3 regions of the Peribacillus aracenensis genome follow, and region 1 is predicted to be linked to each of the others. Evidence: riboswitches for the same ligand, from Rfam matches in the RefSeq annotation. Region 1 holds a riboswitch; each other region holds the start of a gene.
What was found. Region 1 has a riboswitch for thiamine pyrophosphate ahead of N0M92_RS09215 (ABC transporter substrate-binding protein). Riboswitches for the same ligand answer to the same signal wherever they lie in the genome.
Positions count from the first base shown of each region.

Region 1 (5,584 bases):
TGTTGATACCGGCAGCCAGGACTATTTGAAAAATGAATATGCCGGCAATATTTCCAGGGAAATCGACTTAAATGGACAAACGATGCTGCCGGGGTTAGTGGATAGTCACCTTCATTTGGTCGGGCATGGTGAAAGGCTGCTTCGTTTAGACCTCTCTTTGATGGATAGCAGGGAGGCCATCTTGAAATCCTTGAAGGAAAAGTGCTCAAAAACCCCGGCTGGAAAGTGGATTGTTGCCGAAGGATGGAATGAAAATGAATGGCCGAGTCCTGAATTGATATTACGGGATGAGCTTGACGGGATATCGACAGAACATCCCATCGTATTGAAAAGGATTTGCCGTCATGCCTTGGTGGTCAATTCCCGCGCCCTATTGGAAGCGGATATTAAAGAAGATATAAAAGAACCTTCAGGCGGGGTGATCTGCCGTTATCCTGACGGGCGTTTAAATGGTTTATTTAAAGAAAGTCAAGCGCAGAACTTTATTTTAGACAGCCTTCCCGGGATTGATCAAGAGTATATCGAAAACGCGCTCACAGAGGCCATAGGAGACGCATATAAGCTTGGTTTGACTGGGGGGCATACCGAGGACCTTTATTATTACAATGGCTTCATGCCGACATATCAGGCGTTTAAATCGGTTATCGAGGACCGGGAAATGGCCTTTCGCGCCAATTTGCTCGTCCATCACGAAGCGTTTGAAGAAATGCTGGCAGCAGGCGGCGGCTATCAGAAAGGTACGCGATATATCAAATTTGACAGCATGAAGATATTTACCGACGGCTCCTTGGGCGGACGCACAGCTCTGTTGAGCGAGCCTTATGTAGATCAAAAGGATACGAATGGAGTCGCGATATTCACTGAAAACGAGCTTCAGGAATGGGTGAAAAAAGCAAGGGATGCCGGAATGCCGATTGCTGTACATGCGATTGGCGATCTCGCTTTTGAATACGTCCTGAATGCAGTAGAAGCCCTCCCGCCAATAAAGGGGCAGAGGGACCGGCTCATCCATGCGCAGATTGTCCGGCCGGAGCTGTTGGAGCGGGCGGCAAAGCTGCCGGTAATCTTTGATATCCAGCCGGGTTTCGTCCCGTCCGATTTTCCGTGGGTGGAAGAAAAGGTTCCAGCCGATCTACTGGAATCCTCCTATGCCTGGAAAACCTATTTGAAGTTGGGCATCATTTGTGCGGGAGGGTCGGATGCACCCATTGAACCATTAAATCCAATTTTGGGCATTCATGCAGCTGTCACAAGGAAGAAAATCAACAGTGAGGACCCGACCGTATATGGTATGGGCGAAAGGCTTTCCGTATACGAGGCTTTCTCACTGTATACAAAAGGGAGTGCTGCAGCAATCGGCCAGGAAAAGCGCCGCGGTGTGATCAATGAAGGGTACGATGCCGATTTTACCGTATTTAATCTGGATGTTTTTGCTGTCGCGCCGGATGATCTCCTACAAGCAGAGGCGGTCATGACGGTCATCGATGACAAAATCATGTATGATAAAAAATAACAGTTGCAAAAAAAGAAATGGAAATACAAAATTATTAGATGGAATTAGATAAAGGAATGTAAATGGAAAGAAGGCTTGTTATGAAAGTGGATGAACAAAAAGAAGGGGCAATCTATGCAGCCCTTTCTTACATGATGTGGGGAGTCGTGCCGATTTACTGGAAGTTCCTTCAGGGAGTCGGTGCAACAGAAATTTTAGCTCAGAGGGTATTATGGTCTTTCGTGTTCATGCTGGTTTTATTGATGTTCATGAAAAAATGGCAAGCGTTTCTTGATTATGTCAAAAACATAATGGGAAATCCCAAACTCTTTATGGCATTACTAACGGCGTCACTGCTTGTTACAGCTAATTGGGGAGTGTTCATCTGGGCCGTTAACTCAGGACGGATCCTTGACACGAGCCTTGGATATTATATCAATCCGCTAGTCAGTGTACTATTGGGAGTGATAGTCTTAAAAGAAAAACTGAGCCGGGCCCAAATCATTTCATTCCTGCTTGCAGGAATCGGAGTCTTGATCCTTGGCATTCATTTCGGCACCATCCCGTGGATCTCTCTTGTTTTGGCCATGACGTTCGGATTATACGGTCTGGCAAAAAAAATGATCAAGGCCGAATCGGCGATCGGGCTGACGCTCGAAACGATGATGGTAACGCCTCTTGCCCTGGGTTACTTGATATACTTGATGAACCAATCGGAAATGCAATTCTTTACAGAGGGAAGCACAAGCTTGCTGTTGGTGGGCGGCGGGATTGTCACGGCATTGCCTCTTTTATATTTTGCGAAAGGGGCGGAGAAGATCCCGTTATCGATGCTTGGCATTTTTCAGTATATCGCTCCGACCTTATCTTTATTGATCGGGGTATTCGTCTATCATGAAAGTTTTACCAAAGCACATCTTTTAGCCTTTTTGTTCATATGGTCAGCCTTGGCTGTTTATACATTATCCATAACGAAATGGGGTCAGGCAAGTGCCCGCAGGTTCAAAGGCAAAGGGAATATTGGTGCGTGAATAACAAAAAATGCTGGGAGATTTCTCTCCAAGCATTTTTTTATGCCGGTATAGGGGAAAATGCCCGGGTCATGAAAGGTAAAAACTCGAACCTATTTCTGATACAATACAATTGGAAAGGCTGACAGGACTGTAATCGGACTTTGCACGGGGGATATTTTGTTGGAATTGACTATAGAAGGAACTATCCAGGAAAATGATATGATTTGTCAGGAATGCTGATATGGTGGCGAATGGCTTTCTATTGCTATTTAATTCATCGATGATTCCCTGTGAACTGGTAATCCCGATCCCGTGGCCATATAAGAGGTCTTTTCCTAATAATATGGCATTTTCACCTTGCCATTCAGGAGTTGCCTCGTCGTGATCAGGGTTTTTGAAGTAAACGCAATCACCTGGTAAATAATCCCTTCCTTTATGAACAATGAGTTCCATATTTTGTGGAGGGTGCCAGTCATATAAAACTAGGTTTGAAAAAAGGTCGTCGAAATTCCTAGGGCCGATCAAATCCAAAATGGCCTTTAAAAAAGTGACGACTATTGCAGTCCCGCATTCAAAAGCATAAAGCCCTCCATTTATGAAAATGTCAACGAGTGCAGCATGAGGGAGAACCCCTGGCTGAAGGGTAAAGGTGCCATCCTTTGAAAGGCGCCAATATTGTTTATTGGATGCCGATTCCTCAAGTGTGGAAAATTCTGCATTACTTTTATCCAACGCAATAGCTGCCGCAATGACCCGGTTCCTCAGTTGTATCTCGAAATTAAACATTCTAAAGTTCGGATATTCAAAAACGTTGGAATCCTCCGCCAGCAATTGGACCATTTCAAGTGATTTAGCAGATGCTATTCCTGGTTGGATTTGACTGACATCTAACCGTTTGTGATTAATCTTTATCATGATCATATCCACCTTTTACTTATGAAATGAACGGTTTATAAAACCGGTAAACAAAAATGTTTACATATAATGCTCATTATATGAATGCAAGCTTTGAATTGACTATTTGGAACGTGACAGCCGAGAATGATTGGAATGAAAAGAGGCAGAATTTTTTTACTTTCATTCCAAAAGATGTTTTGCTAGAAATCCTAGAGTGCAGGAATACCTCTCCGATTAGCGAGAAGAAGCAAAATAGTATTCCTTTTTCCCCATGAATTGATATAATGAGAGAGAAAAGTTCATATGTGCGAGAAATGTAGGGGGGCCAGTACTGCTGGCTGAGATTGCATCCTTTAGATGCTGACTCTTTGAACCTGATCTGGATGATGCCAGCGGAGGGAACATATTATTACTGACTTTCTGTTTTGTATGTTAACGTCCGAATCCATCTTCGGGCGTTTTTTGCTTTTTCATCCAGTATTTGAATAAACCCTGGAGCCCCATTATGGTTCCGGCATATGGATCTTATATGATGTGTAGGAGGATAATGACTTGAATAAATTCTTGCCACTGTTAACTTCGTTGTTCCTTTTGGCTGGATGCGGTGCAGGCGGAACTAATGAAAAAGAAGAAGCATCTAAAAATGAAGGAAAAGAAAAATTAAAAAAAGTATCGGTCGTGCTCGATTGGACACCGAATACAAATCATACAGGATTGTATGTAGCCAAGGAAAAAGGTTATTTTAAAGAACAAGGTCTTGATGTGGAAATCATCATGCCAGGTGAAGCCGGAGCTGATAAGCTTGTCGCTTCAGGTAAATCGGAATTTGGCGTGAGTTACCAGGAGGGCATAACGCAGGCCCGCGTGCAGGGCGTGCCGATTGTTTCGGTAGCTGCCGTCATTCAGCATAATACCTCGGGATTCGCTTCACCTGAGGCAAAGAACATTAAAACTCCTAAGGATTTTGAAGGGAAAACGTATGGTGGCTGGGGGTCTCCGGTTGAAAAAGCCATCATTGATTCACTCATGAAAAAAGAAAATGCCGATGTAAATAAAGTGGATATAGTCAATACAGGAGACACGGATTTTTTCACTTCTGTTAAAAGGGATATAGATTTTGCCTGGATTTATTATGGATGGACAGGCGTTGAGGCTGAATTGCGTAATGAAAAGCTTAATATGGTTTACTTAACCGAATACTCTGATAAGCTTGATTACTATACGCCTGTATTGACTACGAATGAAAAGATGATTAAAGAAGATCCGGAGACTGTTAAAGCATTCGTACATGCAGCTTCGAAAGGATACCAGTTTGCAATCAAGAATCCAGACGATGCAGCGGACATGTTAATCAAATCTGCACCGGATCTTGATGCAAAACTAGTAAAGAAAAGCCAGGAGTGGCTTGCAGACAAGTATCAGGATGATGCTCCGCGATGGGGTGAGCAAAAGCTTGCAATTTGGAAGAAATACAGTGATTGGATGACTGAAAATAAGCTTCTTGAAGGTGATTTCGATCCTGAAAAGGCATTTACCAATGAATTTTTACCAAAATAGGAGGAAATACAATGGCCAACTCATTAATTAGCATACAGATCATTCCTAAAGGGGAAAATGTCATCCCCATGGTTGATGAAGCAATCAAGATCATTGAAGAATCAGGTGTCAAGTATGAGGTTCACCCGCTTGAAACGACAATGGAGGGTGAGCTTTCCGAACTTTTTGCCGTGATAGAAAAAATGAATGTAAGAATGATTGAAATAGGTTCGCCGAATGTCATTTCCCAAGTAAAAATATTATATCAGCCAAGCGGGATTACGATGGATACGTTAACGGAGAAATATCGGGCATGAACGGAAGGGGAATTTGGAAGAAGGGGGCTCCCTTCTTTCTTTTATTATTGTTGCTGATAGTATGGGAGTCAGTGACAGTTTTATTGAAAGTCGAAGAATGGCTGTTTCCCGCTCCATCGGCCATTTTCATTGAAGGAATTGAGTCGGCCCGCACTCTTTACGGACACCTTATATCCACAACCGAGCTTGCGTTGACGGGTTTTTTTATTGGAAGCTGCATCGGCTTATTGATCGCGGCAATCTTACACCTATTTCCAGGTGTGAAGGATGCGGTTTATCCTCTGCTCATACTATCACAAAATATACCCATCATCGTTTTGGCGCCGCTC
Region 1 is NZ_JANZMJ010000006.1:211,776-217,359, reverse strand. Features, by position in the region: gene N0M92_RS09230 (amidohydrolase) at 1-1,513, shown strand, start outside; gene rarD (EamA family transporter RarD) at 1,594-2,523, shown strand; gene N0M92_RS09220 (protein-glutamine gamma-glutamyltransferase) at 2,593-3,420, opposite strand; TPP riboswitch at 3,711-3,820, shown strand; gene N0M92_RS09215 (ABC transporter substrate-binding protein) at 3,955-4,959, shown strand; gene N0M92_RS09210 (thiamine-binding protein) at 4,971-5,255, shown strand; gene N0M92_RS09205 (ABC transporter permease) at 5,252-5,584, shown strand, end outside.

Region 2 (5,584 bases), on a different contig from region 1:
TGCCATAGCTAGGGCACTTTTGAAAAATCCGCAAATCATCATTCTCGATGAAGCAACGGCGGCCTTGGATACAGAATCCGAACATTTGATCCAGCAAGCATTGTCACGTTTAATGAAAAACCGGACTTCAATAGTAATTGCACATCGTTTATCGACCATTCATGATGCGGATCAAATTATCGTTCTGGAAAAAGGGCAGGTTCATGAAAAAGGAACACATGAAGAATTATTGCAAAACGACGGCAGATACAAGCAACTCCATGACTTGCAGTTCCCTCAACTTAAAGCGATATCAAATTCCTAGCTACTTCTTAGAGGGCAAAATGCACAGGAAGCCTTCCTGTGCATTTTGCTTTCATTTGAAATCATAACTTTCCAAAACCCGGTTCGCAATGAGCTGATACCCTTTTTCATTCGGATGTAATTTATCACTGAAATACTCTGTTTTCTTTTTATCTTCAAAAAGATCATTTGTAGGAATGAATAACATCCTTTTATCTTTATCCGCTATTCCCTTTATTGACAGGTTATAATCACGAATGTGCTTTTCAAGTTTTTGATTGTCTTTAATTGGGTTATATAGTCCTACTACCAGAATATCCGCCTTATCGTTTGCCTCTATCAAGGTTGATGTAATCTTTTTGAGATGGTTGATATACTCCCGTTTTCCTTCAATGATTTTTCGGTCACTTATTTTCTCCAAGTCCCCTCCGTTACTATTGATCAAGTCATTCGTTCCAATAAAAACGATGAAAGTATCGGCTTCATCAAGTTTCGTTTTAATGCGGTAATCATCAAGCTGTTTCATCACCCCATCCGTTTCCTGGCCTTTTATACCGTAATTCCAAAAACTCACTTTTTGTTCCGATTGCGGATTATTCAATTCATCCTCAAGGCCTTCTATATATCCTTCCCCATCCTTATCCCCTTTTCCATAGGTTAATGAATCTCCAAAAGCCATCACCCTTTGCACCTCTTCCGACTCCGAGGCCTGAAATTCATACGCAGCAAAACATATAACGAGTACTATAATCAATAAACCTGCCAATTTTTTCATTTGGTTCTCCTCTTGTCTCTTTACTAGAAGTATTTAATCTTTTACATACCCCAAAAATCTACAGTCTTAACATAAAAAAATTGTCAGATAAAGATTCAAGAGTGTATGATAATATAAAACTTTCAATGAATTGGGTGTCATTCACCATCCCTTAAACAAAATATGGGATTACCCTTCATTCTGGAGATTGAATAAATGATAGTTAGGAGTTTAAATCATGGAAGAGCTCATAGAGTTTAGAGAGGCAGGACTATCCGATCTGCCCAGAATTGTTGAAATATATAATTCAACAATTGCTTCAAGAATGGTCACGGCAGATACGGAGCCTGTATCCGTCCAATCGAGGGTTAAATGGTTTGAGGAACATCATTCAGAAAGTAGACCGCTATTTATCATTACTATAGAAGGGAAAACTGCTGGATGGATGAGCTTTCAATCCTTCTATGGCAGACCGGCATATAAATCCACTGCCGAAATCAGCATTTATATAGATGATTATTTCCGGGGAAAAGGAATCGGACAAATTTCGATTCAAAAGGCAATTGAATGGAGTCCAAAATTAGGTGTTAAGACTCTATTGGGTTTCATTTTCGCCCACAATACACCAAGCCTTAAGCTTTTTTCCAAATTCGGGTTTGAAGAATGGGCACATTTACCTCAAGTTGCCGAGTTGGATGGGATCGAGCGGGATTTGCTCATTCTTGGTAAACGTGTCGATATGTAATATCATTCTTTAGAGCTATTGCCTTGAGCAGTAGCTTTTTCATATTAATCGAGTGCGAATTGGCTAATTTAAAAATACCTATATGCTTTCTGGAGGTAAAAATGTTCACAATCTCTTTTACTTGTTAACGCATTTAATAGCGTATCCAATTCTTGACTGGCTTGAACAGTTAGCAGACTTGATAAGCCGTAAATTGCTGCCAAGTTGATCATTTCTTTTCTTTTCTCTTCTATTTTTTCTATAGTTACCTTAAGGCAAGGCATTATATAGCCACCTCCCATTTATTCAATTTTTTTACACTTTCATCATAATGAATCTACTAGTTAAAATCAACTATTTTTCGGAAATTAAATGTGTTATTTTAAAGGATAAATGTGACAAAATGACTATTAATCCTGTAATTATGTATATTTTGTGTCATTTTCTATTAAACGCAAAAAAGCATCCACTAGTGTAGACTGTGAATGCTTACATCATATCTCTTATCCAAGAACCCAAACTATAGTCCATCGTTTACTATGTCATCCATTCAGAAGGTGACTCGGTATTTGGTTTATTTATAACAATCTTATATTCATCTTCAAGTACTTTTAATGGGGCATCATAAAGATGCCTTTCATCAGAGGTTTTGTATACTCCATTGGCCAATAACTCTTCAATAAGCTTTGCCTTCCTCTGTTCGATCCTCTTAAATAATTCTGCCATGTAAATGGCTCCTTTCCTAGTCATCCTAGAGCCTGCTTCTAGTTAGCTAAACTTTATCAACTTGTTTTATTTTCACCAAATTATATATACCTTTTCTATTATGTCACTAAACGTTATTTCCCAAAAATAAAAGCCCCTTCTAATTCAAGAAGAGGCTGACAGTGTCCGTACGGCTCTTCTTATCTTCCAAGCATATGCTTGTTGGATTTAGCACAGTTCCCAAAACGGGTCCGCTGCCGAGGTTTCTTTGGGCCAAGTCCCTCCACCTCTCTGGATAAGAAATCGATATATAAATGATGTAGACATGATTTTATCCTAATAACCATCAAAAGTCAATTACCTGGTTCTCCCTTTTTTCCTGGACATAAAATGGTCCCTCTTTTAAATGTAGGTTGCATTTTCTTGTCTTTCTGATATGATGTCAGTAATTACATACAATTCACACCACTAGGGGAGTCTTTTTTTAAGACTGAGATGGAATTAGTTCCGGACCCTTTGAACCTGAACCGGCTCATACCGGCGGAGGGAAGTGGATGATATCGTCCATTTTCAGACTATATCCATCTACCCCGTTCCGTATTCAGGAACGGGGTTTTTTCATGAACAAAGGGATCCATTCTAAAGGAGGATGAACAATGGAGAATGTTAAATTAGAAACATTCAGTGATAGACTACATGCACGGTCAAAAGAGATTTGGAAAAGGAACCATTCACATCCCTTCGTCCAGGCAATTGGAAATGGTACGCTTCCTGAAAAGAAATTTGCCTATTATCTGAAGCAGGACTATATCTATCTCATGGATTATTCCAAGCTCTTTGCTTTAGGTGTAATCAAAGCTCATAACATCGAAACCATGGCAAAGTTTGCGAGTATTTTAAATGAAACCCTTCAAGTGGAAATGGATATTCATCGGCATTATGCTTCCGAATTCGGGATCACTTCCAAGGAATTGGAAGATACAGAACCTACTCCAACGACTCTAGCCTATACAGGCTATATGCTAAATGCAGCTCAGCATGGGACTTTGGCAGACTTGATCGCCTGTCTCCTGCCCTGCGCTTGGGATTATTATGAAATCGGTTTGCTACTAAAAGAACAAAATGGAGCAGCATTGGAAAACAATCGCTACGCAGATTGGATAAGGTCCTATTCATCTCCTGAATTCGGGGAAGCACATAAATGGCTGATCGCTTTGTTGGAAGAATTGACGGAAGGCATGCCAGAAAAGGAACTTCTTAGATTAGAAAAGCACTTTTTGGTTACTTCCCGATATGAATATTTATTTTGGGATATGGTTCATAATGAGCAAGATTGGCCGCTGTAGATGATGAATCCTGTCAAGAAACTGACGTTGACTGCCATGATCACGGCTATTACAACGCTGACCAGTTCATTTATTTTCATTCCTGCAGGATTTGCAAAGGTCTTTCCTATTCAGCATCTGGCAAATGTCCTGACGGCCGTTCTATTGGGGCCAGCTTATGCAGTGACACAAGCTTTTTTAGTTTCCATCATTAGAAACATGTCTGGTACCGGTTCAATTTTCGCCTTTCCCGGTAGCATGATCGGTGCACTTTTGGCTGCCATCCTTTACCGAAAAACACAAAGCTTAAAATTTGCCTGTTTAGGGGAAGTGATCGGGACCGGTATTCTCGGTTCCCTAGCCTGTTATCCACTTGCCCTCCTACTATTGGGGGAAAAAGCTGCTCTTTTTGGTTTTTTACCGGCTTTTATGCTCAGTTCATTCGCTGGTGCGATTTTAGCATTCATATTACTTAAAATACTTCTAAAAAATACTTATATGAAGGGGTTTTTTTATGAAAACAGCATTAACCATCGCAGGCTCTGATTCAGGGGGCGGCGCAGGAATACAAGCGGATTTAAAAACATTTTCTGCACATGGTGTCTTTGGAATGTCTGCCATCACAGCCGTAACCGCACAAAATACAATGGAAGTCCGTTCAGTACAGCCAATTGAAACAGCAATCATATCAGATCAAATTGCAGCTATCTTTGAAGATATTCCTGTCGATGCAGTAAAAATAGGCATGCTTGGATCAAAAGAAATCGTGGAAACTGTCGCTGCGTCCCTTAAAACCTTCTTGCCTGCCATCGTTATCCTTGACCCTGTCATGATTTCCAAAAGCGGTCATCATTTGCTCGACGAAAAGGCTGTCTCTGCCTTAAAAATGGATTTGCTTCCGCTTGCAACACTTGTAACCCCTAATGTACCGGAAGCGGAAGTACTTACTGGCTTGTCGATTCGAACGGAACAAGATTTCTACAAAGCATGCATTTCTATACAAGAAATGGGTCCCAAAGCCGTTTTACTTAAAGGAGGCCATGCAGCAGGAAATCCAAATGATCTTTTTTATGATGGGACTGACTTCCAATGGATCGAGGGAGAGCGCATCCATACAAAGAACACTCATGGCACGGGCTGTACCCTATCATCCGCCATTACATCAAACCTGGCAAATGGGCTGCCATTGCAAGAGTCGATCGAAAAGGCCAAGACCTATATTTCTGAAGCGATACGCAATAGCTTTTCAATCGGTAAAGGTCATGGACCTGTCCATCATTTTCATTCATTTTCAAAAAAAGAACGGAGTGAATTAATATGAAGGTTTCTGCAGCCGATTTATTCGTGAAGGTAAAAGAAAGAAAACCACTCATTCACCAAATCACCAACTTTGTTACGGTCAACGACTGTGCAAATGCCACCCTTGCCATCGGTGGTTCACCAGTAATGACTTCGAGCCCAAGAGAAGTGGCGGATATGGTCAAATTAGCAGATGCATTGGTTTTGAATTTCGGTACGATTGATGATAAAGCCTTGGAAGCAATGGAGATTGCCGGTAAGACGGCAAATACCATGGATATCCCGGTCATTTTGGACCCGGTGGGAGTTGGTGCCACCCCCTATCGTACAGAGCAGGTCAAAGGGCTCCTTAGTAAGGTTACTTTCCAAATCATTCGCGGGAATGCGAGTGAGATCCTTTCATTGATGGGTGGGGATACCGTTACACGCGGGGTGGATTCGGGGGAACTAGCGATTAGCCATGCAGAGCTGGCTGCACAAGCAGCTAATAAATTG
Region 2 is NZ_JANZMJ010000001.1:161,153-166,736, reverse strand. Features, by position in the region: gene N0M92_RS00840 (ABC transporter ATP-binding protein) at 1-304, shown strand, start outside; gene N0M92_RS00835 (GDSL-type esterase/lipase family protein) at 356-1,057, opposite strand; gene N0M92_RS00830 (GNAT family N-acetyltransferase) at 1,275-1,781, shown strand; gene N0M92_RS00825 (aspartyl-phosphate phosphatase Spo0E family protein) at 1,850-2,044, opposite strand; gene N0M92_RS00820 (Fur-regulated basic protein FbpA) at 2,298-2,486, opposite strand; SAM riboswitch class I at 2,663-2,767, opposite strand; TPP riboswitch at 2,926-3,031, shown strand; gene tenA (thiaminase II) at 3,122-3,811, shown strand; gene thiW (energy coupling factor transporter S component ThiW) at 3,815-4,336, shown strand; gene thiD (bifunctional hydroxymethylpyrimidine kinase/phosphomethylpyrimidine kinase) at 4,305-5,111, shown strand; gene thiM (hydroxyethylthiazole kinase) at 5,108-5,584, shown strand, end outside.
Region 2: another riboswitch for thiamine pyrophosphate. It lies ahead of tenA (thiaminase II); the one in region 1 lies ahead of N0M92_RS09215 (ABC transporter substrate-binding protein).

Region 3 (5,584 bases), on a different contig from region 1:
ATGGGCAGTTTAGCGATGTTTTACAATACAAAAGAATCGGAAGAAGGAAAAAATGCCTTCCTAGAAAAGAGGCCTGTAGATTTTAAAAAATTCAGAGGTTGATGAGGGGGATGAAAACTGGTGAAATTGGAGACGATTTTGACTCAGGAGTATGTGGGGGAATTTAAAGGCGTTTGGCCGAATCGTACCATCTTGGATTATTTGAATGATGCTATAGTAAAGCATCCAGATAAGATGGCTATTATCGATAAAAAAAGTAGTTTTACTTACAAACAGCTTGGTAAGTTGGTCGATCGGGTCGCTTTGGGTCTCTTGCATATAGGATTGGGTAAGGGGGATGTTGTCTCTTTTCAACTGCCTAACTGGAATGAATTTATAATCATGCATTATGCTGTTACAAGAATCGGTGCCATTAGCAATCCATTGATACCAATTTATCGAGATAGGGAAATTGGCTATATGGTTGGGATGGCAGAATCTAAAATGATTGTTGTACCAGAGTATTTCCGTGGGTTTTATTACCCTGACATGATTGAAAGACTAAGTCATCAATGGCCATCAATGAAACATATATACGTGATGGGTGACAGAGCGCCGAATGGGATGAAACTGTTCTCCTCTTTATTTGAGGAACCTTGGGAAGACCGGATGGATTCATCCATTTTGGATGAAATCACACTTGACCCCAATGATGTGACTGAAATTATCTTTACCTCGGGAACCACAGGAAGTCCAAAAGGAGTTATGCATACCCATAATACTCTTTGTATATCAACGAATTATTGGATTGACCGCTTACATTTAACATCCGATGATGTTCTTTTCATGGCGTCAACGTTCGCCCATCAAACAGGTTTTGGTTATGGAGTTAGGCTCCCTACACATATTGGAGGTACGGGAGTCTATCAAGACATTTGGAATCCGAAAGAGTTTATTGAATGGGTAGAGAGGGAGAAAATAACGTTTACGGCCGGAGCTACTCCTTTTCTGCAAGATACGGTTCAAATGGAGGGGATAGAAAGGTATGACCTTAATTCGCTACGAGTCTTCGTAGCTTTAGGTGCCCCGATTCCCAGGCATTTAGTAAAGGAAGCCATGGAAAAAGTCCCGTTCAAAATATTGTCAGGGTGGGGTCAAACGGAAGATGGCTTGGTAACCTTGACGAGACTTGAAGATCCAGAAGAAAAACTGACGAATACCGACGGAACTCCGTTTCCGGGAATGGAACTAAAGGTCGTAGATTTTGAAGGGGAGGTCTGTGCCCCGAATATAGAAGGCTCTTTATTAGTAAGGGGTCCGGCTCTTTTTGTCGGCTATTTTAAACGGATCGAGGATACTTTAGCTGAATATAGTGACGGATGGTTCATTACCGGTGATCGGGCATTCATTGATGAAGAAGGATATATTCGAATTTCTGGAAGAAACAAAGACATAATCATACGTGGCGGTGAAAATATTCCAGTCGCTTATGTAGAAAATGTATTGTATGAACACCCGGATATTTCTAGCGCTCAGGTTATTGCAGTTCCAGATTCCCGTCTTCAGGAAAAAGCATGTGCATGTATCAGCATGAAAACGGGGAAGAGCCCGATCACGATGGATTCCATGCAGGAATTTCTCTCGCAAAAGGGTTTGGCCAAACAATATTGGCCTGAACTTCTTGAAATAATGGATGACTTTCCTCGTACGGCAAGCGGGAAAATCCAGAAATTCCGGCTCCGGGAAATGATAAATGAAAAGTTAGTCGACAAGATATAAGCAGTTTAAATAAATCCATATTGACTAAATGGTGAAAGTGGAGGGAAATACGATGAATAAAAGAATCGCATTTATTACCGGTGCCGGAAGCGGAATCGGCAGAGAGATTGCAAAAAAATTGGCTTCTTGCAATTTTAACATCATCGTGGCTGATATAAATCATAAAAATGCTGAGGAAACGGTTTCTTTAATCGAAAATTCGGGTTTTGAAGCTAGGGCGATCCATTGTGATGTAACCAAATTAGAAAGTGTTAAAAAGGCCGTTGAAGAAACAGTGAATCATTATCATAAAATAGATATATTGGTTAATAATGCAGGCTGGGATAAGGTGGAACCTTTTTTAAAAAGTGATCCTAGCACTTGGAAAAGGATTATCGATATTAATTTACTTGGGCAGATCCATACTTGCAAGGAAATTTTACCTCTCATGATTGAAAATGGTTACGGAAAGGTAGTAAATATTGCATCTGATGCAGCTAGAGTAGGATCAAGTGGAGAGGCAGTTTATTCGGCTGCTAAGGGAGGGGTGATTGCCTTCACAAAAACGATAGCAAGAGAAATGGCACGTCACAAACTAAACATCAATTGTATTGCACCAGGTCCAGCAGATACACCTCTATTTCAAGAAATAGGCTCGTATAATGAAGGTATAGCAGGTGCCTTGGAAAAAGCGATTCCTTTTCGCCGGCTAGCTCAACCAGAGGACATTGCCAGTGCTGTTGCCTATTTCGTTTCGGAAGATGCAGGGTATATTACGGGGCAAACACTTTCCGTAAATGGTGGATTAACTATGGTCTAATCAATATAGTTGGGTGGTTATGCAAGATTGAAAGGCTAGTAAACCTAAAGCATTAGGTTGAAAATTTTTCTAAAACGTTTGACAATTGGATTTATCGTGTTAATATAAAGGCAAATGAAAATAAAATATACAATTTGTACCACTAGGGGTGCTTTATAGGTAAAAGTTGATTTTACCGCAGAAGCTGAGATTAGAGTATGACTTTAAGACCCTTAGAACCTGATCTGGTTTATACCAGCGTAGGGAAGTGGGGTCTGGAACGATACGTTTCTGTATTTTTTCAAGTACAACCACTTTCTTTACGTTTAAGAAAGTGGTTTTTTGTTTGCAAAAAAAAGGGGTGATAAAAGTTTTTTTCTGTAAGATTCATTGAAAAATACTATTTGGAGGTAATGGACATGAAGTTTTCAGAGGAAATCCGTCGGGAAGTTGATCATATTTGGGAAGCTAGTTTTAATCACCCGTTTGTTGCAGGAATAGGAGATGGCACATTGCCATTGGAATGTTTTCGTTTTTATGTCATGCAAGATGCCTATTATTTATCTCATTTTGCCAGGGTTCAAGCTTTAGGGGCAGTCAAAGCTACAGATTTACATACAACAAGCAGGCTTGCCGGCCATGCACAAGGAACATATGAAGCAGAGTTGAAGCTTCATGAGAATTTCTCTGAGAGATTAGGCATCACAAAAGAAGAAAGGGAAAATTTCAAACCCGCCCCGACCGCTTATGCTTATACTTCCCATATGTATCGTGCAGCTTATTCGGGACATTTAGGTGATGTTATTGCAGCCATCTTGCCGTGTTACTGGCTATATTATGAAATAGGTGAAAAGCTGCAAGGTTGCATACCCGAAGAGCCGATTTATCAAGAATGGATAGCGGCGTACGGAGGAGAGTGGTTCCGCACTTTGGTGGAAGAACAAATTGCGAGGCTTGATGAGATTGCTGAAAAAGTAACGGACGAAGATAAGGAGAGAATGAAAGAGCATTTTATCCTTAGCAGCCAATATGAATACTCATTTTGGGAAATGGCTTATCGTTTAGAGACATGGCCTGTGCACCAGGAAACACTGGAAGTATAAAGGAGAATGAAATAATGAAAAAAGGATTGAAATTAACGGATATATTAGTCACGATCGTGATTTCGGTAGCATTTGGAATCGTTTATATCCTTTGGGGTTCGATTTACTATTCCGCTAAACCATTAGGATTACATCTGGATCAACTTATTTATGGAATGTGGTTTATAGCTGGTCCCGTCGCCTTTTTAATTTTACGGAAACCGGGTGTGGCACTTTTGGCGGAGATTGCTGCAGCTTCCGGGGAATTCTTTCTAGGTTCTCCTTGGGGGCTGACCGTACTGTTATATGGGGTGGTCCAAGGTTTGTTCGCGGAACTGGTGTTCATGGCGTTCAAATATAAAAAATTCAATATTTCGGTGGCCGTTTTAGCTGCGGTAGCTTCCTGCCTTGCATCCGTACTAATGGATTTTGCATACGGGGAAATTGGTGCGCTATCTACTTGGAATCTATCTTTATTCATGATAGCGAGGTTTGTGGGTTCCATTTTCTTTGCAGGTATGACTGCCTATTATCTAGTTAAAGTCCTGGAAGCGACAGGAGTAACCAATCTTGTTCGTCCGGTTTCAAATAAAGATTATGCAGAACTGGATCAAAATTAGGTTGAGGGCCATGGAACCAATCATTTCTGTTGAGAAGTTAAGAATGAAATATCCCGGTGATGAATCTTTGATTTTCAAGGACCTATCCTTATCGTTTGATAAAGGAGAAAAGGTACTATTGTTGGGACCGTCAGGATGTGGTAAGTCCACTCTTTTGCAAGTGTTAAGCGGATTGATTCCGAATTCCATCGAAGTCCCGATGATAGTTGAAGAAATGAAATGCCCTTCTTCATGGGGGTATGTTTTTCAAGACCCTGATAGTCAGTTTTGCATGCCATTTGCCGATGAGGAAATCGCCTTCGTCCTTGAGAATCTTTCCGTCCCTAAAGATGAAATGAAAGGGAAAATCCAATATCATATCCGTAAAGTAGGATTGAACCTAGGCCATACAAGTATAGAAACATTATCAGGCGGGATGAAACAACGTCTGGCAATCGCTTCAGTATTGGCCCTTGAACCAGAAGTGATATTTTTGGATGAACCAACCGCCATGCTTGATCCAGAAGGAACAAAAGAAATCTGGGACTTGTTGAAGGAAGTTGGCCGAGACAAAACGGTTATAATCGTCGAGCATAAAATTGACCATGTTTTAGAATTCATCGATCGAATCGTGCTTTTTAATGATGACGGTCAAATCATGGCTGATGGTCCAAAAGACACCATTCTTTCACAATATAAAAATGAAATGAAAGAATATGGAATATGGTTTCCAGGTGTTTGGGATGAATATGTAAATGAGCATGCACCCATTCGTGAACACCAATTTACAGATGATTCACTCCTTATGTATGTGCAAGGATTTAGCGGTTTTCGGAATAAAGAGGAAAAAATCAAGATTGAAGAGCTGAAGGTTCGTTCAGGGGAATGGATTGTAATCAGGGGAGAAAATGGCGCGGGAAAGAGCACACTTTTGCATGCACTGATGCAGTTCATAAAAACGGATGGTAAGTATGAATTAATGGGGACCCCCATTAAAAGGGTGAAAAATCCAACAAATCATATGACGTTTGTCTTTCAAAATCCTGAGTTTCAGTTCGTTGCAAATACTGTATATGAAGAGATTGCCTATTCATTGCGGATTGACAAACGGCCTCAACAAGAAATAGATGAGAGTGTCCGTACATTGCTTAAAGTGTTCGGCCTCATGGCACATCGGGATAAACATCCGTTTCAATTATCAATGGGTCAAAAGCGTCGCCTAAGCGTAGCTGCTTCAATCGTAATAGATAAAAAAATCATTCTCCTTGATGAGCCGACCTTTGGCCAAGATTCGAAAAATACCTTTGCATTACTGGAATGGTTTGAGGAATATCGAAGGCGCGGAATAACAGTGATCATGGTAACTC
Region 3 is NZ_JANZMJ010000011.1:58,470-64,053, reverse strand. Features, by position in the region: gene menB (1,4-dihydroxy-2-naphthoyl-CoA synthase) at 1-102, shown strand, start outside; gene N0M92_RS13080 (AMP-binding protein) at 121-1,758, shown strand; gene N0M92_RS13075 (SDR family NAD(P)-dependent oxidoreductase) at 1,811-2,557, shown strand; TPP riboswitch at 2,692-2,820, shown strand; gene tenA (thiaminase II) at 2,956-3,639, shown strand; gene N0M92_RS13065 (ECF transporter S component) at 3,654-4,238, shown strand; gene N0M92_RS13060 (ABC transporter ATP-binding protein) at 4,249-5,584, shown strand, end outside.
Region 3: another riboswitch for thiamine pyrophosphate. It lies ahead of tenA (thiaminase II); the one in region 1 lies ahead of N0M92_RS09215 (ABC transporter substrate-binding protein).